Regions from separate parts of the Blautia sp. TF10-30 genome, predicted to be linked through region 1. Evidence: riboswitches for the same ligand, from Rfam matches in the RefSeq annotation. Region 1 holds a riboswitch; the other holds the start of a gene.
The links. A riboswitch is a leader RNA that binds a small molecule or an ion and turns the genes downstream of it on or off. The one in region 1 is predicted to bind cobalamin.
Positions count from the first base shown of each region.

Region 2: it holds a riboswitch for cobalamin, as region 1 does, so the genes downstream of both, DXD02_RS15325 (hypothetical protein) here and DXD02_RS03230 (sirohydrochlorin cobaltochelatase) in region 1, are expected to answer to the same signal.

Region 1 covers NZ_QUKM01000002.1:162,946-171,236, forward strand. Annotated here, with positions in the region: gene DXD02_RS03205 (alpha-amylase family glycosyl hydrolase) at 1-1,183, opposite strand, end outside; gene DXD02_RS03210 (AraC family transcriptional regulator) at 1,382-2,257, shown strand; gene DXD02_RS03215 (TrmH family RNA methyltransferase) at 2,349-3,173, opposite strand; gene DXD02_RS03220 (DUF2798 domain-containing protein) at 3,533-3,991, shown strand; gene DXD02_RS03225 (hypothetical protein) at 4,104-4,715, opposite strand; gene DXD02_RS03230 (sirohydrochlorin cobaltochelatase) at 4,855-6,159, opposite strand; cobalamin riboswitch at 6,454-6,647, opposite strand; gene DXD02_RS03235 (amino acid ABC transporter ATP-binding/permease protein) at 6,711-8,291, opposite strand, start outside.
Region 2 covers NZ_QUKM01000014.1:52,639-60,929, reverse strand. Annotated here, with positions in the region: gene DXD02_RS12290 (hypothetical protein) at 1-1,235, shown strand, start outside; gene DXD02_RS12285 (DUF885 domain-containing protein) at 1,326-3,092, opposite strand; cobalamin riboswitch at 3,212-3,415, shown strand; gene DXD02_RS15325 (hypothetical protein) at 3,423-3,635, shown strand; gene DXD02_RS12280 (hypothetical protein) at 3,695-7,465, shown strand; gene DXD02_RS12275 (ABC transporter substrate-binding protein) at 7,545-8,291, shown strand, end outside.

The DNA of each region.
Region 1 (8,291 bases):
CGCTGGCCGGTGCGCTGGAAAATCCTGCGTTGGTGCTGTCATCCCACTGCATCGGAGAACGGGAACCGGTGCGGTTGTATCCGCCCTCAACGGATTTCAGGCCTTCGACGTAGCGCATACCGATTTCATCACCGTAGTAGATGAACGGCGCACCTGGCATGGAAAGAAGGAAAGCGAAAGCAATTTTCAGCTCATCCCCCTGCAGACGGCGTGCCAGACGGTCCATATCATGGTTTCCGGACGGGATGCAGATCAGGCCTTTCTGTGCGGTCTTATTGTAGTTGGTTTTGTAGGTCTCTACAAACTCAGAGATATCTCCTTTTCCGCGTTTGGAGAAGAATGGCTCATCGCAGCGGAACAGATCGTTGTAATGGGACGGTCCAAAGTGAAGCAGGAAGTCCATGTGGAAGCCGCCCTGTAAGGATTTGTCCGGCTCGCCCCACTCGGATACCATGGCTGCATCCGGGAACTCGGCGTCGAGGAATTTCCGTACCTGCTGCCACAGGCGGATGGTTCCTTTGCCTTCCTGATCGTTCTTTACCAGGGAGCCCGCCATATCGACACGGAAGCCGTCGCAGCCCATGTTCAGCCAGAATCTCATGACATCTTCCATCGCTGCCAGCGTTGCCTGCGGTCCCTCATCATCAAAGGACTGCTGCCACGGTTTTTCCGGATCCGGCTGATAAAAGCCGTAGTTCAGGGCCGGCTGGTTGGAGAAGAAGTTGATGGCGCAGGCGCCGTCACGCTCGGAAATGCCGCGCAGGCTTCCCATTCCTTCCGGTGCTTCCCATACGTTATTGGTCCATACGTAGCGGTCTGTAAATTCATTGCGGTCTGCTTTCATGGATTCTTTGAACCATGGATGCTCAACAGATGTATGGCCCGGAACCAGGTCGAGCAGAACGTGCATGTCACGTTTGTGTGCTTCTTCGAAAACTCTCTTCAGATCCTCATTCGTTCCGTAGCGCGGTGCAACGCGGCAGTAATCTGCGACATCGTATCCTGCATCACCGAATGGGGACAGGAAGCACGGGTTGATCCAGATGGCGTTGCAGCCCAGCTCCTTGATGTAGTCTAATTTTTCAATGATACCCTGGAAATCTCCGATTCCGTCGGCGTTGGTGTCGTTGAAGGACTGCGGGTAAATCTCATAAAATACTGCGTTATCTAACCATTTTGACATTTTTTCTTTTCCTCTTTCGCTCTTATTTCTGCTGTATTTTCGTCGTTGCAGCAAGTGTTTCTATATGATATATTACTACTGTATCCGCTGAAATACCAGTAATTTCCTATTTCATTCTAATACTATTCTATGATTTTATGCATGCCGCGCTCTGCCATTTCCGGCATTTTACGGACATGCTTTTTGGAGGAGGATTTTATGATGCTTTCTGCTGCGAAAGAAAAACGCCAGCACGGCTCCATGCAGGTTCCCTACAGTTATTATGACTGCCGGATGCCCGACTATTTTCCCGGCGTACCGCTGCACTGGCACGGGGAGATGGAGCTGAATTATATCAAACGCGGAACGGGGTATTTTCAGTATGAGGACCGTCTGCTTACGGCGCATGCCGGTGATATTTTTCTGATTCAGCCGAACCTCGTACATGCCATTCTGCCCGCCGAGCAGGAGTCGATGTTTTATGATACGATTGTTTTCCACAAGAATATGCTGATCGGCGGGTATGACGACCGCAGCTACACGGAAATTCTGCAGCCGTTTTTCTCCGCCCGGCGCCGCATCCAGGCACCGATTTCACCCGAACATTCCAGTTATGCTGCACTTTCTGCATCCGTCCAGCAGATTTTCCGCTGCATCCGTGAAAACTCTGCTGTCTCCGATCTTCTGCTGAAAAGTGAGCTGCTCCGCTTCTTCTATCTGCTCGCCGCATCGCCAGAACTCTGCACCGATCGTCCCGCCATGCCTGCGTCTGCTGAAAACCTGCGGCCTGTGCTCGCCTATATCCAGGAGCACTTCGCCGACCCGATTACCATAGAGGAACTTGCCAGGCTGTCGCATTTGAGCAAAAGCTATTTTATGAGCTGTTTTAAGCAGACCTTCGGACTCGGGGCCGTTGAATATCTGACACAGTTTCGGATCAAAGCCGCCTGCGAGGCGCTGCGCAGTACGACGCGGAGTGTGTCCGAAATCGCGTACGACAATGGTTTCCGCAACCTTTCCAACTTCAACCGGCAGTTCCGAAGCAAAGTGGGATGTACGCCGCAGATGTATCGGAAGGAATTTCAAAATCCGTAAATTCAAAAAGGGATGCATCAAAATATGCATCCCGAAAATCTATCTCTGATCCTATTTTTATTCCGTAATCTCCGGTACCGACGGAACATCTTTATCTTCTTCCCGCCAGCTCCCAGAATGCGACAGCGCTCGCCGCAGCGACGTTCAGTGAATCCACACCGTGTGTCATCGGAATCAGCACGGTTGCATCTGTTTCAGCGATCGTATCACTTGCCAGTCCGTCACCCTCGGTTCCGAGCAGAATGGCGAGCTTTTCATGCGTTTTCAACGACGGATCATCCATCGGAACGGAGTCTTCTTTTAATGCCATCGCAACGGTATAAAATCCAAGTTCCTGCAGTGCAGCAATTCCCTGCTCCGGCCAGTAACTGCCGCCTGGCAGCACGGTCCACGGGACCTGGAAGACATTTCCCATGCTCACGCGGATGGCGCGGCGGTACAGCGGGTTGCTGCAGCCTGATGTGAGGAGCACGGCATCGATGCCAAGCGCGGCGGCAGAACGGAAAATCGCACCGACATTCGTCGGGTTCACGACATTTTCCAGAATCGCCACGCGGCGGGCATTCCGGCAGATTTCCTCCATAGCCGGAAGCGTGCGGCGGTGCATCGCGCAGAGCATGCCGCGCGTGAGGGCAAAGCCTGTGAGCTGTTCCAGCACCTTCGTCTCTGCTGTATAGACCGGCGCGTTCGGGCAGTGCGCAAAGAGTGCTTCGTTTGCGGCAAGCTCTGCGCTTCCGGCAAGGAACGAAACCGGTTCATATCCGGCATCCAGCGCACGCTCGATGACACGCGGACTCTCCGCAAGAAAAAGGCCTGGCTGCGGTTCATAATAGTGCAATAACTGCGGTTCTGAAAGACGCGCATACACGTCGAGCTCCGGCTCCGCAAAGTTTTCGATTTTTCTGATCTCTGACATAATATTGATTTCCTTTTGCGTTTTCTCTTTGTTTTCACTATGTTCTATTGTAGCAATCCCGCTCCCGTTTCGCAATCCATTCTTTTTCCCGCCGGTGCCGTTCCCCGCACCATTCGCCAAACCGTGCTTCCAGCACGCATCGAATTTTCTTGTTTATCTGTCTTTTTTAAAAATTTCTCAATTTCCTCTTGCCAAACGCCGCCGGAGACGTTATAATAATCGACGGTTCAAAATTAAAAACTGCAGAAAAGATTGGTATCAGATTGGAAACGGCACAAGTGCATTGCTTGGTTAACGAACAACACATGTGTCTTTTTTGCGCCCATTTTTCAAAATTGCAAAGAAAAGGAGAACAATCGATGCCAAAAACAAAATTTCAAAACATTGTATTTACCCTCATGATGTCCTTTCTGATGGTCTATGCCATGATCTGCTACAACATTTCCATGAACATCGGCGGAATGACAAATCAGGTCTTTCTGATGGCGTTTCACGAGATGATAATCATGTGGCCGGCCGCTTTTATCCTCGAGTTTTTCCTCGTGGATCATCTGGCTCACAAATTAGCTTTTTGCATGGTAACACCGCAGGATCGTCCGATCGTAATCACGCTGGCAATTTCCATTATGATTATTGCTATTATGTGTCCGATTATGAGTTTTATTGCAACGCTGCTGTTTAAAAATGCCGGAAAGGAATTCGTTGCTGTCTGGCTCCAGACCACGTTTTTAAACTTCCCGGTTGCCTTCTTCTGGCAGCTCATGTACTGCGGACCCTTCATCCGTTTTCTGTTCCGCAAACTGTTTCCGGAAAAATAAGAAAAGATATCCACAAAGGCGAACCGCTTTTCCCCTCTCTTTCCACAATTTCTGTGGACAGACGGTGCAAAATGGTTCGCCTTCTGTGGATATCTTTTGTTTTCTTCCGGGATTACTCCTGCGGTACCGGATTGGATACGCTGACTACATGATCATACCAGGTTCCTTTTTTACCAATGATCGCAACATTGAAATCCTCGTCCAGTTTTTCTACCGGGATATCAAAGCCGTACACTTCATCTGTGGTTCCGTCAGAATACGTTACCTCATCTGTGGTCGGCTCGATCAGCTCTGCGCCGTCTGCCTGTGCTTCTTCTTTTGTTCCCCCAAAGACATTGACAATGTTTTTGGATACCAGGCTGACGTGGATGGTCATTTTTCCGTCTTTTACCGTCAGGACACCCTTTCCTTCTTTTGCTTCATTGACATGGAACATATTGCTGTCTGTATTGAAGTCTGCCGTATACGTACCGTCTTCCAGCTCTGATGCGCTGCTTTCTCCTGCAGTCTCCGCTGCCGATGCGCTTTCTGCTGAAACATCTGATGTGGATGTACTGCTCTCTGCCTTAGATGCATCCTGTACAGAAGCGGAAGATGCGTCTGCCGCAGAAGACGCAGATACTGCAGATGCAGAAGATGACGCTGCATCCTTTCCGCCACATGCGCCGAGCATGGATACAGTCAGTGCTGCTCCAAGAAAAAGAACTGCCAATTTTTTTCTCATAATAAAATTCCTCCTTGTATCACCTTGAAGCGGATCTTTTTCATCCGCTCAACTTAAAATCCGACAGCACACTGAGTCTCTTCAGCCGTACTGCCGGATCTTATTTTACTCTATTTTACGTTCGGAATACAACCCCTAATTATTCAGCATCGTCCTGAACGCCGTTGCCGTCCATAGCTGCCTTGGTGTGCTGTACATACAGCTGCTCAACAGCATCAATTCTTCCAAGACCTTCGATCTGAGTGTTGATCTCATCGAATGCACCGGATGCCTCAAACTGGCTCTTCCAGGAATCCTCATCCTCGCCTGCCATATCGTTGTTTGCGTGATCACCTGCAACAACCATCAGCGGACGAAGAATTACTTTCTTGTATCCGGCTGCTTTTACTGCCTCGATCACATTCTCGCAGGCGGTCTCTTCCGGCTCGCCCTCAACGGTTCCGATGAATACGTTTTTGTATCCAAGAGTATCCATCTGTGTCTGCATCTGGCTGTAAGTTACTTTTGCATTGTGGGAAGTACCATGTCCCATAAATACGAAAGCAGTGCCGTCCTCTGCTGCTGCATCCAGACTGTCATAATTTGCAGATTTTACTGCCTGTGCCGTGATTGCTTCTGCAACGGCCTGTTTGTCCTCGTTGATTACGGTAGCGTCACTTCCAACCTCGCCAAGCAGCGGCTCTGCGATGGTTACGGACTCAAATTTATCTTTATAGCTATCTACTGCTTCTTTCAGCTCGTCGTACTCTGCGCCGTGCATCAGATGAGTCGGCTGAATAATCAGTTTTTTCACGCCATTGCTTACAGCTCTTTCCAGTGCCTGATCTACGTTGTCGATCTTCTCGTCATCGCGGGCCTGTACATGGTTGATGATGATCTGTGCAGTGAAGGCACGTCTTACGGACCAGTCCGGATATGCAGCCTGCAGAGCTTTCTCAACGCCTCCGATATCCTCAGCACGGCTGTCGTTGAAGGAAGTACCAAAGCTTACAACCAGAAGCTCATTCTCGCCGATCTCGTCTCCGTTTAACGGATCATCCTTGGAAGCATCCCCTGTGTCTCTTCCGAAGTAATCCGGATCTGCGTTCTCTCCTTCTACAAGTTCCTTCTGCGCGTCTGTCAGGGCATCCCATGCCTCTTTTGCTTCTTTGCACTGCTCGTCGGTGTTATCATTTCTTTCCTGTACATAAATTGCGTCAATCAAAGCTGCCACTTTATCTGCTGCCTCCTGGTCTGCATCTGCGGATACCTCTTCAGATGCAGAAGATGCGCTTACGCTGCTGCTTGCTGCTGTGGTGTCTTCCTCAGATGCGGAAGATGCACTTACGCTGCTTGTTGCTGTGCTGCTTGCGCTGCTGCTGGATGCGTTGCTGCTTCCGCATGCGCCGAGCATAGATGTTACCATAGCTGCTGAAATTAAAGCGACTACAAGTTTCTTTTTCATTTTTGTTTTCCTCCCATTTGCTGGTATCTTTGCAACAACCAATATCGGGGACGTCTTACATTTCAAACTATGAGAAACACGCTCCGCGAGTTTCTCAAGTTATCGCGGCAGTCGCTAAGGTCTCGTGCAAGCACGGACTTTGGCTCGTTGCCCGCGTAAATAGAAAGAAGCCCTTTCGTTTTTCAACGAGGGGCTTCCAGTATTTTCATCACAAAGAAAACCATCTCACCCGCTGTGGGGCAAATGTCCGCTTTCCTGTTTTGTACTGCCAGTTCCTCGTGGCACGAACGTAACGTTCCTGTACTGCGAAAGGCAGGTCTCCCGGCTCATTGCTTCAGGATTTGACTCCAGCGCATCGGTCTCCTTCCCGGTTTCCCAGTGGATCATTCCCCTGCTTGCAAAATACGGTGACGAGTTCGTGCAGGATTCACACCTGCTTCCCTTTTCACCGGACACGTATGTCCGACACCTTACACATCGATATTTAATTGTCTTTTCTTTAACGACTGTTAGTGTAGCACATCGTCTTTTCTCTGTCAAGTGCTGTAAAATCAGGAAATCCGGCCATTTTCCATTTCATATACCACATCCGCGACGTTCATCGTGGACACTCTGTGCGATACGAGCACAATGGTTTTCTCTTCTGCCGATTCTTTCAGGGATTTCAGAATAATTCCTTCATTTAAGGAATCAAGATTCGATGTCGGCTCGTCCAGCAGGATCATGGATGCGTCATGCAGGAATGCCCGCGCGATACCGATCCGCTGTTTTTCTCCGCCGGACAGCGTATCGCCGAGTTCTCCGACTTCGGTGTCGTAGCCGTTTGGCAGTGTCATGATGAAATCATGTATGGACGCCTTCTTCGCCGCCTCCATAATTTCTTCCCGCGTCGCGCCGGGTTTTGCAATAGCGATATTGTTCGCAATCGAATCGTGGAACAGATGTGTCTCCTGCGTCACATAGCTTTCCATATCGCGCAGATGCTTCGTCGGGATTTCGCGGACATCGGCTCCGTCCACGGAAACGCGCCCCGTCTGGACATCCCAGAAGCGCATCAGAAGTTTTAAGATCGTCGATTTTCCGGAACCGCTCGCGCCGTGGATGCCGGTGATTTTTCCCGGTTCCAGTTTCAGCGAATACTGATCCAGGATCGTCTCGTCTTCGTAGGCAAACGTTACATTCTGCGCCTCGGCTCCTGCAAATGCGTGGTCACCGCCGAATGCCGTATCTCCCGGAATTTCCTCCACCAGCGGCGCTTCCTCGAGAAGGGAAAGCACGCGCTCGCCGCTTGCCAGCGTCTGATTCAGGTTATTCGACAGGCTGGACAGCGCCACGACCGGGCCGAAGGAACCCATCATCGCGACTGTGCAGGTCAGGACTCCCTCAAATCCGATCCCGCCTTTCGTGTAAAGATAGATCGTCAGTGCCAGCATGCCGAACGATGCCAGAAGAATCACCATGTTGGTGACAGACCGCTGGGAGCCTTCCATGCGGCTTAAGTTTTCCTGCACAGAAGCCAGTTCTTTCGACCGCCCTGACATCTGCTCTTTCCGTTTTTCGCCCTGTCCGTACTGAATCGTCTCGTCGAGGCCACGCAGGGAATCCAGCACGAAGCTGTTCAGCTCGCCAAAGCCTGTCCGGAACTCCATTCCTTTCTGGCTTCCGCGCTTTCCGTTCCACATCGGGATCACAACGCTGACCGTCAGATACGCCGTAAGTGCAAGCAGCCCTGTCAGAACATGGTATCTTCCAATGAAGCATACCATAATCAGAGAAGTTAATGCTGCAATCGCAATCGGGGAAATCGTATGCGCATAGAATACTTCCAGAAGTTCGATATCGGTTGTGATAATCGAAATCAGATTTCCTTTGTCCCGTCCTTCCAGCTTCGCCGGGCAGAGCTTCCGCAAAGCTGCAAACACTTTATGGCGGATGATCGCCAGCAGTTTAAAAGCAATAAAGTGGTTGCAGTACTGCTCCGCATAATGCAGAATGCCGCGCAGCACCGCGATCACGATCATCACCGTGAGTATCGTTTTTACCGGGGTATGTACAAGCCACATGTTTTGCACCGAAAGGCTCGTCCCTGCCACGCCCGTCAGTAAGCCGTGCATGATGACCTGTCCTGCCAG
Region 2 (8,291 bases), on a different contig from region 1:
CGACAACGAAAGCACAGATTATGGCGGAAGCCGATGCACTTGCGCAGACATACGATTACGATGGAGCCATTGAAAAGCTCCAGAGCGTAGAGGGCGCAGCGACCGACGCGGATATCATCACAAAAGTAGCAGAGTACACCAGCACGAGAGATGCCTGTGTGCGCGTCAACGTCAACGAAGTAACCCACATTTTCTATCATTCTCTTGTAGTCGATCCGCAGAAAGCGTTCTATCAGGACAACGCACAGACCGCAGGCTTCTGCCAGTGGATGACCACCGTGGATGAGTTCAACGCGATCACCCAGCAGATGTACGACAGAGGATATGTCATGGTTTCGATCAACGATCTCGTGAAAAAGACCGTAGATGATGACGGAACCGTTCATTACGAGGAAGGGGACATTTACCTGCCAGAGGGCAAGAAAGCATTCGTTCTTTCTCTGGATGACCTTTCCTATTACCACTCTTACGACGGACGCGGCATTGCCAGCAAGATGGTAGTCGGCGACGACGGAAAACCGACCTGCGAATACATTCAGGATGACGGAACTGTTGTGACCGGTGCTTACGACTGCATCCCGCTGATGGATCAGTTTATCGAAGCGCATCCGGATGCCGTATACCACAATGCGCGCGGAACCGTAGCACTGACCGGCTACGATGGAATCCTCGGATACCGCACCGACGGTGATTACAAGACGAGAGAAGATCTGACGGATGATCAGGTAGCATGGCTTGATGCACACCCGGATTTCGACTGGGATAAAGAGTGCGAGGAGGCGAAAAAAGTAGCCGATGCGATCAAAGCAGACGGCTGGACATTCGCAAGCCATACCTGGGGCCATATCCGTGTCGGCGACAAACCGATCGAGACGATCCAGGCGGATACCGAGAAATGGCTGACGTATGTTGCACCGCTCATCGGCGGAAGCGATATCATCATCTTTGCACATGGACAGGATCTTTCCGACTGGCACGATTACACGATGGACAATGAGAAGTTTGCTTACTTAAAGAGTCAGGGCTTCAACATCTACTGCAACGTAGATTCCTCCCAGTATTTCGTTCAGGTAAGAGACAATTACCTGCGTATGGGACGAAGAAACCTGGATGGATACCGTCTGTACCAGAACCTCTACGGAGGCGGCGAGGACAGAACAAGCGATCTGTTTGATTCTGCCTCTGTTATTGATCCGCAGCGGCCGACAGATCCATCTCTTTACAATTTAGGTTAAAGAATTTTGAAAATGAAAAAGATCTCACAGAACTTTCTATTATTTATAGAAGAAAGTTTGTGAGATCTTTTTTTCAGCAGGGCGAACCGTTTACAGATATTTTTCTACGAGCGGAAACGGCAGAGGCCCGAGACGGAGCAGTTTTTCATGGAAACCGATCAATGAGAATGAGTCACCTTCCTGTTCCTGCACTTCCGAGAGGAGCTGTGAAAACGAGAGCGATCCGACACAGTATTTCAGATAGTTCGCCGGTGTCTCGAGAATATACTGATATAAAGAGGCAGCGGCCGACGCATCCGTGATGCCGAACTGCGCCAGAAAGGCTGACGCATCCGAGAGGAGCCATCCCTGGCTGTGGATTCCGAGATCCAGCAGCGAGCAGAGGGTAAGATGCACCGAGCGGTTCAGATACCAGAGACGGCAGAGCGCCTGCGTGTTTGCATCGAGATTACGTGCGGCGTAGCGGCAGGCATATGATTCAACGTAAGTTGCCCATCCTTCCACATAACCCGACGGCGCGTAGAGACGGCGGATCAGAAGCGGGTCGGAGCGCGAGAACGAGACGGTCTGGTACAGATGGCCGGGAAAGCCCTCGTGGGCAAGTGTGGAATACAGCTCGATGCCGGTCATCTCATCCGCGGGATTCAGGTAAATGGAGTTGGGTGAATTGACATCGGCGGGCGGTGTGAGATAAAAGGCGGGGCTTAAAAAATCCTTGAGAGAGTCATCCACGGTCTTTACTTCGTATGCGATACCCGAAAGAACGGGAAAATCTTCAGAAACGGCATTCTGCAGATCGGCAAGCATTTCCTCCGGCGTGGAGAACGGCAGCACGAGCGCCTGCTCTGAGAGGGAGAGCGACGGATTCTGATCGAGAATGATCTGCATTTCGGCACACTGGTCCGCAAGCTGCTGTGTTAAAAGGCGGGTCAGCTCCTCCGGTGAAGCGTCAACACCGACGCGGCTGCGGAGAAGATACGCATAGTAGGAAAGTCCGTCTTCCTGCCGGGAAAGACCGCCGGCGTTCTGCGTTCCTTTGCCGCAGAGTGAAGAAAGCGCATCGGAAAGAGAGCGGTAGGCGGGAAAAACACAGGAGGTAAGGAGTTTTTCATGCGTCTGCAGACAGAGATTCCTTTCCGCCTCAGAAAACAGTGAAGACGCCTGCAGTTTATTCTGAAAAACGGTGTGGAGCAGATGGCTTTCCGGTGTATCCGCGTCGGCGAGAAAAGCACTGCACTGGCGGATAATGCCATCGACCGCAAGGTCATTCTGAAACACGCCCTGCCGGGATTTTTCCTGCTCGAGTGCGATGAGGTCGGAGAAATAGCGCGGGAGATCCTGCAGAAGATGGAGGTAATCGGCGATATCCTGCTGTGTGCGGAACGGGTACTCTGCGAGCAGAATGGGAAGCTGTGCCTGAATCCCGAGCGACGGACCGAGCGGTTCCGCAAGAAGGCTGGTGCTGCCCGGCATTTTCTCGCAGTCCAGCTCGTAGAGCAGAAGATCGAGCGTGATCTGATTTTCCGCGGAGAGGCGGTTGCGATGAAAGGATGTGAGCGTTGTTTCCACACTCTGCAGCAGGGCATCATATGAGGTGCGGTCAGGGATGGAAACCGTGCCGAACGAGGCGGTGCTGGGGGCAATTCCGCGGGAAGCCGGATCAGCGAGGGTATAGTGGAGCGTGATGGCAGAAGAGGTTACCTCGGAGTGGAACCGTTCCTCCACATACGCGGAAAACCGGCGGTTCTCACCAGGGGAAAAGAACGGGGAAAAATACCAGAACAGCAGGGCGAAAAGAAGTCCGCCGCACAGAAGCAGAGGGAACAGGATGCGGCGGTGCAGAGAAGCTGGTTTCATAGAATAGGCTCCGGTGCGGACAGTTATCATAAAGTATGAAAAAAATGCTGATTTTATGCGCTTTTTCCGTGGCCTTTCATTTGACTTTCCAAAACGGCTTTGCTATAATCAGTAACGAATGAAATAAGGGACTTTTCAGTGCGGAACGGATTTGAAAAAGAATCCGCGAAGATAAAAGGGAATCAGGTGGAAATCCTGAGCGATCCGGTCACTGTAAGCAGGGAGTGTTAGCTGCAGAAATGCCATTGTGCGAAACGCATGAGAAGGCGCGGCTGCCGTGAAGATCTGCGAGTCAGGAAACCTGCTGGAAAGGTTAGTGAATCGCTTCCGATGAAAGCATATATTCATGGAAAGATGTACGAAGCAAAATCGGACATCTGCTTTTTTGTCGCCATGCGTCCGAAAAAGAGCTCCGGTGGAGAAACTCTTTTGCAGAAAAAGCAGATGTCTGTTTGTCTTTTCGCAGAAAAAATGTGTCCTCAAAAACAAGATTACTTGCAGGGAGACATCATTGACGGGGACAGGCACCGCCCAGCTGCCTGAAAAAGTCAGACGGAATCCGGAGCAGATGCGCGAAGGATATCCGAAGAAAAGGAGAAGTTATGAAAGGAAATTCAAGCAAATTTCTGGCACTGCTGTTGTCGGCGTCCATGATCATGAGCCCGACTGCCAGCGTATTAGCAGATACGCAGGAAAAAGCAGCACAGACAGAAAGCAGCGCAGCCGCAGAGGAAGCGCTGCAGAGCGAAGAAACAGCAGAGACGGCAGAACCGGAAACAACACCGGCAGAAACCGAGAGCAGTGAAAGCACTGCAGAGACTCCGGCAGAAGAGCCGACGGAAACACCGGCTGCGCCTGCAGAGGATCAGACACCGGCAGGATCTGACGAGACCGAGACACCATCTGCAGATGAGGATGCTTCGGAAGATACTGCAGAGGACACTGCAAAAGACGGTGAAGAGACTGCCGATACCACAGAAAAAGAGCCGGAAGCAGCAGATGAGACTTCCCAGGATGCTAAAAAAGAAACACCGGCAAAAGAAGAAACCAAAGATGCTGTAAAAGAGAATACCAGTCCGGCGGCAGAACAGCCGAAAACGGAAGTAAAAGAAACAACCAAAAATGAGGCATCCAATACAGCCGAGGAGAAAGAAACAAAAGCAGCGGAAGCAGCAAAACCGGCAGATGGTGAGTATGAGACTTCTGCAGAAGCAACCGGAAGCATGTTCCGTGTGATTTCTTCCAGACTCATCGTAAAAGATGGAAAACTGAAAGCATCCATTCTGCTGAGTGGAACCGGCTATGATTACCTGTATACGGGAACAGCAGCAGAAGCTGCCGCAGCAGATGAAAAGAGCTGGATTGCTCCGACAGGAAGCGAAACCTATACGGATACGAAGACCGGTGCAGAAAAGACCGGATATCGTTTTGAAATTCCGGTGGAAGAGCTTGACAAACAGATGGATGTTGCCGTTCGCTCAGCCAAGAAAAAAACATGGGCTGATAAAACTGTTACGATCCACAGCACCGCTGCAATCCCGACCGTAACCCCGGAACCGACCGAGCCCCCGGCCCCGAGTGAAACACCAGGCGATGATTCTTCCGAGACACCAGTCAGCGTAGAAGCACCTGTTGTAAAGGACAACGGTCAAGCATTCAAAATGTTCCTCATCTCTGAGGCGACCATGATCAACAAGGGCGACAAACTTGTTCTTACCCTGAAAACAAACAACACATCGTTTGATAAACTGTATTTTGGAAATAATGATGACCTTGCAAAAGCACCGGTTATTCAGGGAATGCAGGAAGCAAACGACGGTTTTTCCTTTGCGTTTGAAGTAGATGCTGACAAAGCCGGCACAACCGTTCCGATTGTTCTTGGAAAGAAAGACGGAACCTGGTATACGAAACAGCAGCTTTACTTTGTGATTCCGGGAACGAAAACACCAGATGTTACACCAACCCCGGAACCGACCGTAACCCCGGAACCGACTGAGACCCCGGCACCAACCGCAACGCCGACCCCGAAGCCATCTAAAGTTCCAAATGGCATTTACAGCGGAACCGCCGAGACGGGTGCTCAGATGTTCAAAGTAGTGGCTGTGGAGCTGACCGTAAAAGATGGTGATATGAAAGCTAAGATCACCTTAAGCGGTGTTGCTTATGACTACCTGTATATGGGAACTCCGGAAGAGGCAGCTGCTGCAGATAAGAGCGCATGGATCGCGGGCATCGGAACAGCGGATTATACGACCGATGACGGACAGACCAAAACCGGAATGCAGTATGAAATCCCGGTAGCAGCACTTGATCAGCCGCTTACCGTTGCATCCCATTCTGAAAAACGGGACAAATGGTATGCAAGAACCATCACCATCGCATCAGCAAGTCTGAAAAAGACCTCAGATCTTCCGGCAGATGAGACAAACAAAATTGCAGACGGTATCTACGAAGCAACTGCTGAGACTGGTGCAGCAATGTTTAAAGTAGTCAAAGTAAAACTGACTGCAAAAGATGGAAAAATGACAGCACTTATCACCTTAAGCGGAGCAGGTTACAATTACCTGTATCTGGGAACAGCAGCAGATGCAGCAGCAGATAAGAGTGCATGGATTGCATCCAAAGGAAAAGGTGAGTACACCTTAAACGGCGAGACCAAAACAGGACTGCAGTTTGAAATTCCGGTAGAAGCACTGGATCAGGGCCTGGCAGTGGCAGCTCACGCAGTAAAGAGCGGCAAATGGTTTGACAGAACCATCACGATCGCATCCTCCAGCCTGAAAAAGACCGGAGATCTGCCGTCGGATGATTCCAACGATCCGAAACCAACCCTCGTTCCGACCAAGACCCCAACCGTATCTCCATCCGAGACACCGGTTGTAAAACCGACCAGCACTCCGACTCCGGCACCGACCCAGAAACCGGCCGATACCAAACCGGAGCAGGAATCCAAATATGAGTCTGACTTAAGCGGCGGCACATCCAAAGTAGACAGTGCAACCACACTGGCAGACGGCGTTTACACACCAGACGGATTCTCCTTCTCCGGCGGATCCGGAAAGGTAACCATCTCCTGCAGCAAGATTACTGTAACGAACGGACAGGCTTATGCAACGATCGCATTCAGCAGTCCGTACTACGGATATGTAAAAGCAAACGGAAATAAATACATGGCAAATGTCAGCGGCGGAAGCAGCATCTTCACCATTCCGGTTGAGCTGAACAAGAACAATACCATCATCGGTATGACCACCAGAATGTCCGTTGCCCATGAGATTTCCTACAACATCTTCATCTCCCTGGCAGCAGCAAAGAAGGGCGGCAGCACTTCTTCCAGCACAGGATTTGTAAAAGCAGACGGAACAATCTCCACGATCAGCACCGATAACTCCAAGCTGGATACCACCGCTCCGGAGATCATGGGACTGGAATACAAAGCAGAGACAAAACTTGCTTACGCAGAGTACTTCAAGATGTATCATTACGACGAAGGTATCACCCTGCTGGAGATCGATATGACAAAAGATACCGAGCGTGATCCGGAGAAACAGACCGAGGACGACAAGAAAGCAGAAGATACCAATACCGCAGCAGCAGAGGATACCGCAGCAGCAACCGACGAGGAAGAAGCGGCAGCAGCATCCGATTCCAAAAAGACCAGCACTGAGAAAGCGAAAGATCTGACCGAAAAGACGAAAGAGCTGTACGAAGGCAATGTTGTCAAATATCTGATCGTTCCGAAAGATGTTGAGATTCCGGCAGGACTGGACAAAGATATGATCGTGATCCAGCTTCCGGTTGAGAAAGCATACGTAGCATCTGAGGATGCCCTGAAACTTCTCGACGAGCAGTTAGACGCAGCAGAGAGCATTAAAGCAGTCGGCATGGAGCAGAAAGACTGCCAGATCGAAAAAATTGCAAAAGCAATGGAAGACAAAAAAATCTCCTTCGACGGAGCATTCGATGATCTGGACTACAAAGCTCTGGTAAAAGACGAAATTGACTTTGCAATTCTTCCGTCTGAGTTCCTTCCGGGAAATGCAAAAGATGAGGAAGATACTGACGCAGCCGACGAGACCGCAGATACCAAAGCTGAGGATCAGAAGGACGATAAAGACGATAAGACAACGGATGAGAAAGCAGACGAAGACAAGACTACGGAAGAACTTCTGAAAGAGGAAAATGAGCGTCTGTCCGACACCGCAGAGCGTCTGGCAACCCTGACCATTCCGATGCTGGTTGACCGTTCCGCAGACGAGAAGACCGATCTTGCGAAAGCAGAGTGGCTGAAAGTCTACGGCGTGATCTTCGGATGCGAGGATCAGGCAAACGAGCTGTTCCAGCAGATGGTAAAGGCAGAAGAGAATAAATAAGTACAATAATTTGCAGCAAAAAATGAGAAAGGGCTGCTGCCGTATGGCAGCGGCTTTTTCTTTAAGAAAGGAATATCAAATGACAGGAAAAAACGAAAGAAAGCTGAAAAAATGGGCCGCACTTTTTCTTGCAGCAGCGATGTCACTGACGGCCTGCGGCAGCACCGCATCAACGGGAAGCAGCACATCGTCCGCGTCGGGCACTTCGGCAGTTTCTGAGAGCAGCACATCCACAGCATCCGCAGCAGACGTTTCCGAAAGCCGGACGGAGAGCACATCCGTCTCGGAAAGTACGGCTGAAAGTGAAAGCACCTCCGAAGCCACTGCTGCGAGCAGCACCTCCGGGAGTGATACCGCATCCGCGGATGGTTTCGCAACGACAGACGATGTGAGCGACGCACCGGACATCACCGGAATCACCATCGAGAGCCAGATGGTCCTGAATTACGCCGAGTGCTTTAACGTATACTACTGCACAGACGGCTATAAACTGATCGATGTCAAAGACGGCGCGCAGTATCTGCTCGTCCCGGACGGAAAAGAGGCGCCGGATGACCTCGATTCCGACGTAATTGTAATCCATCAGCCGCTGGAACGCATCTACATGGCAGCAACCTCTCCGATGGCGCTGTTCGATGCCATCGACTCCCTCGATACGATTCGTCTCTCCGGTGAAACCGCAGACAACTGGTACGTACAGGATGCCGTTGACGCGATGAATGCCGGAACGATGATCTTCGCCGGAAAATACAGTGAGCCGGATTACGAACTTCTGGTCAGTGAGAACTGTGATCTGGCCATTGAATCCACGATGATCCTCCATTCC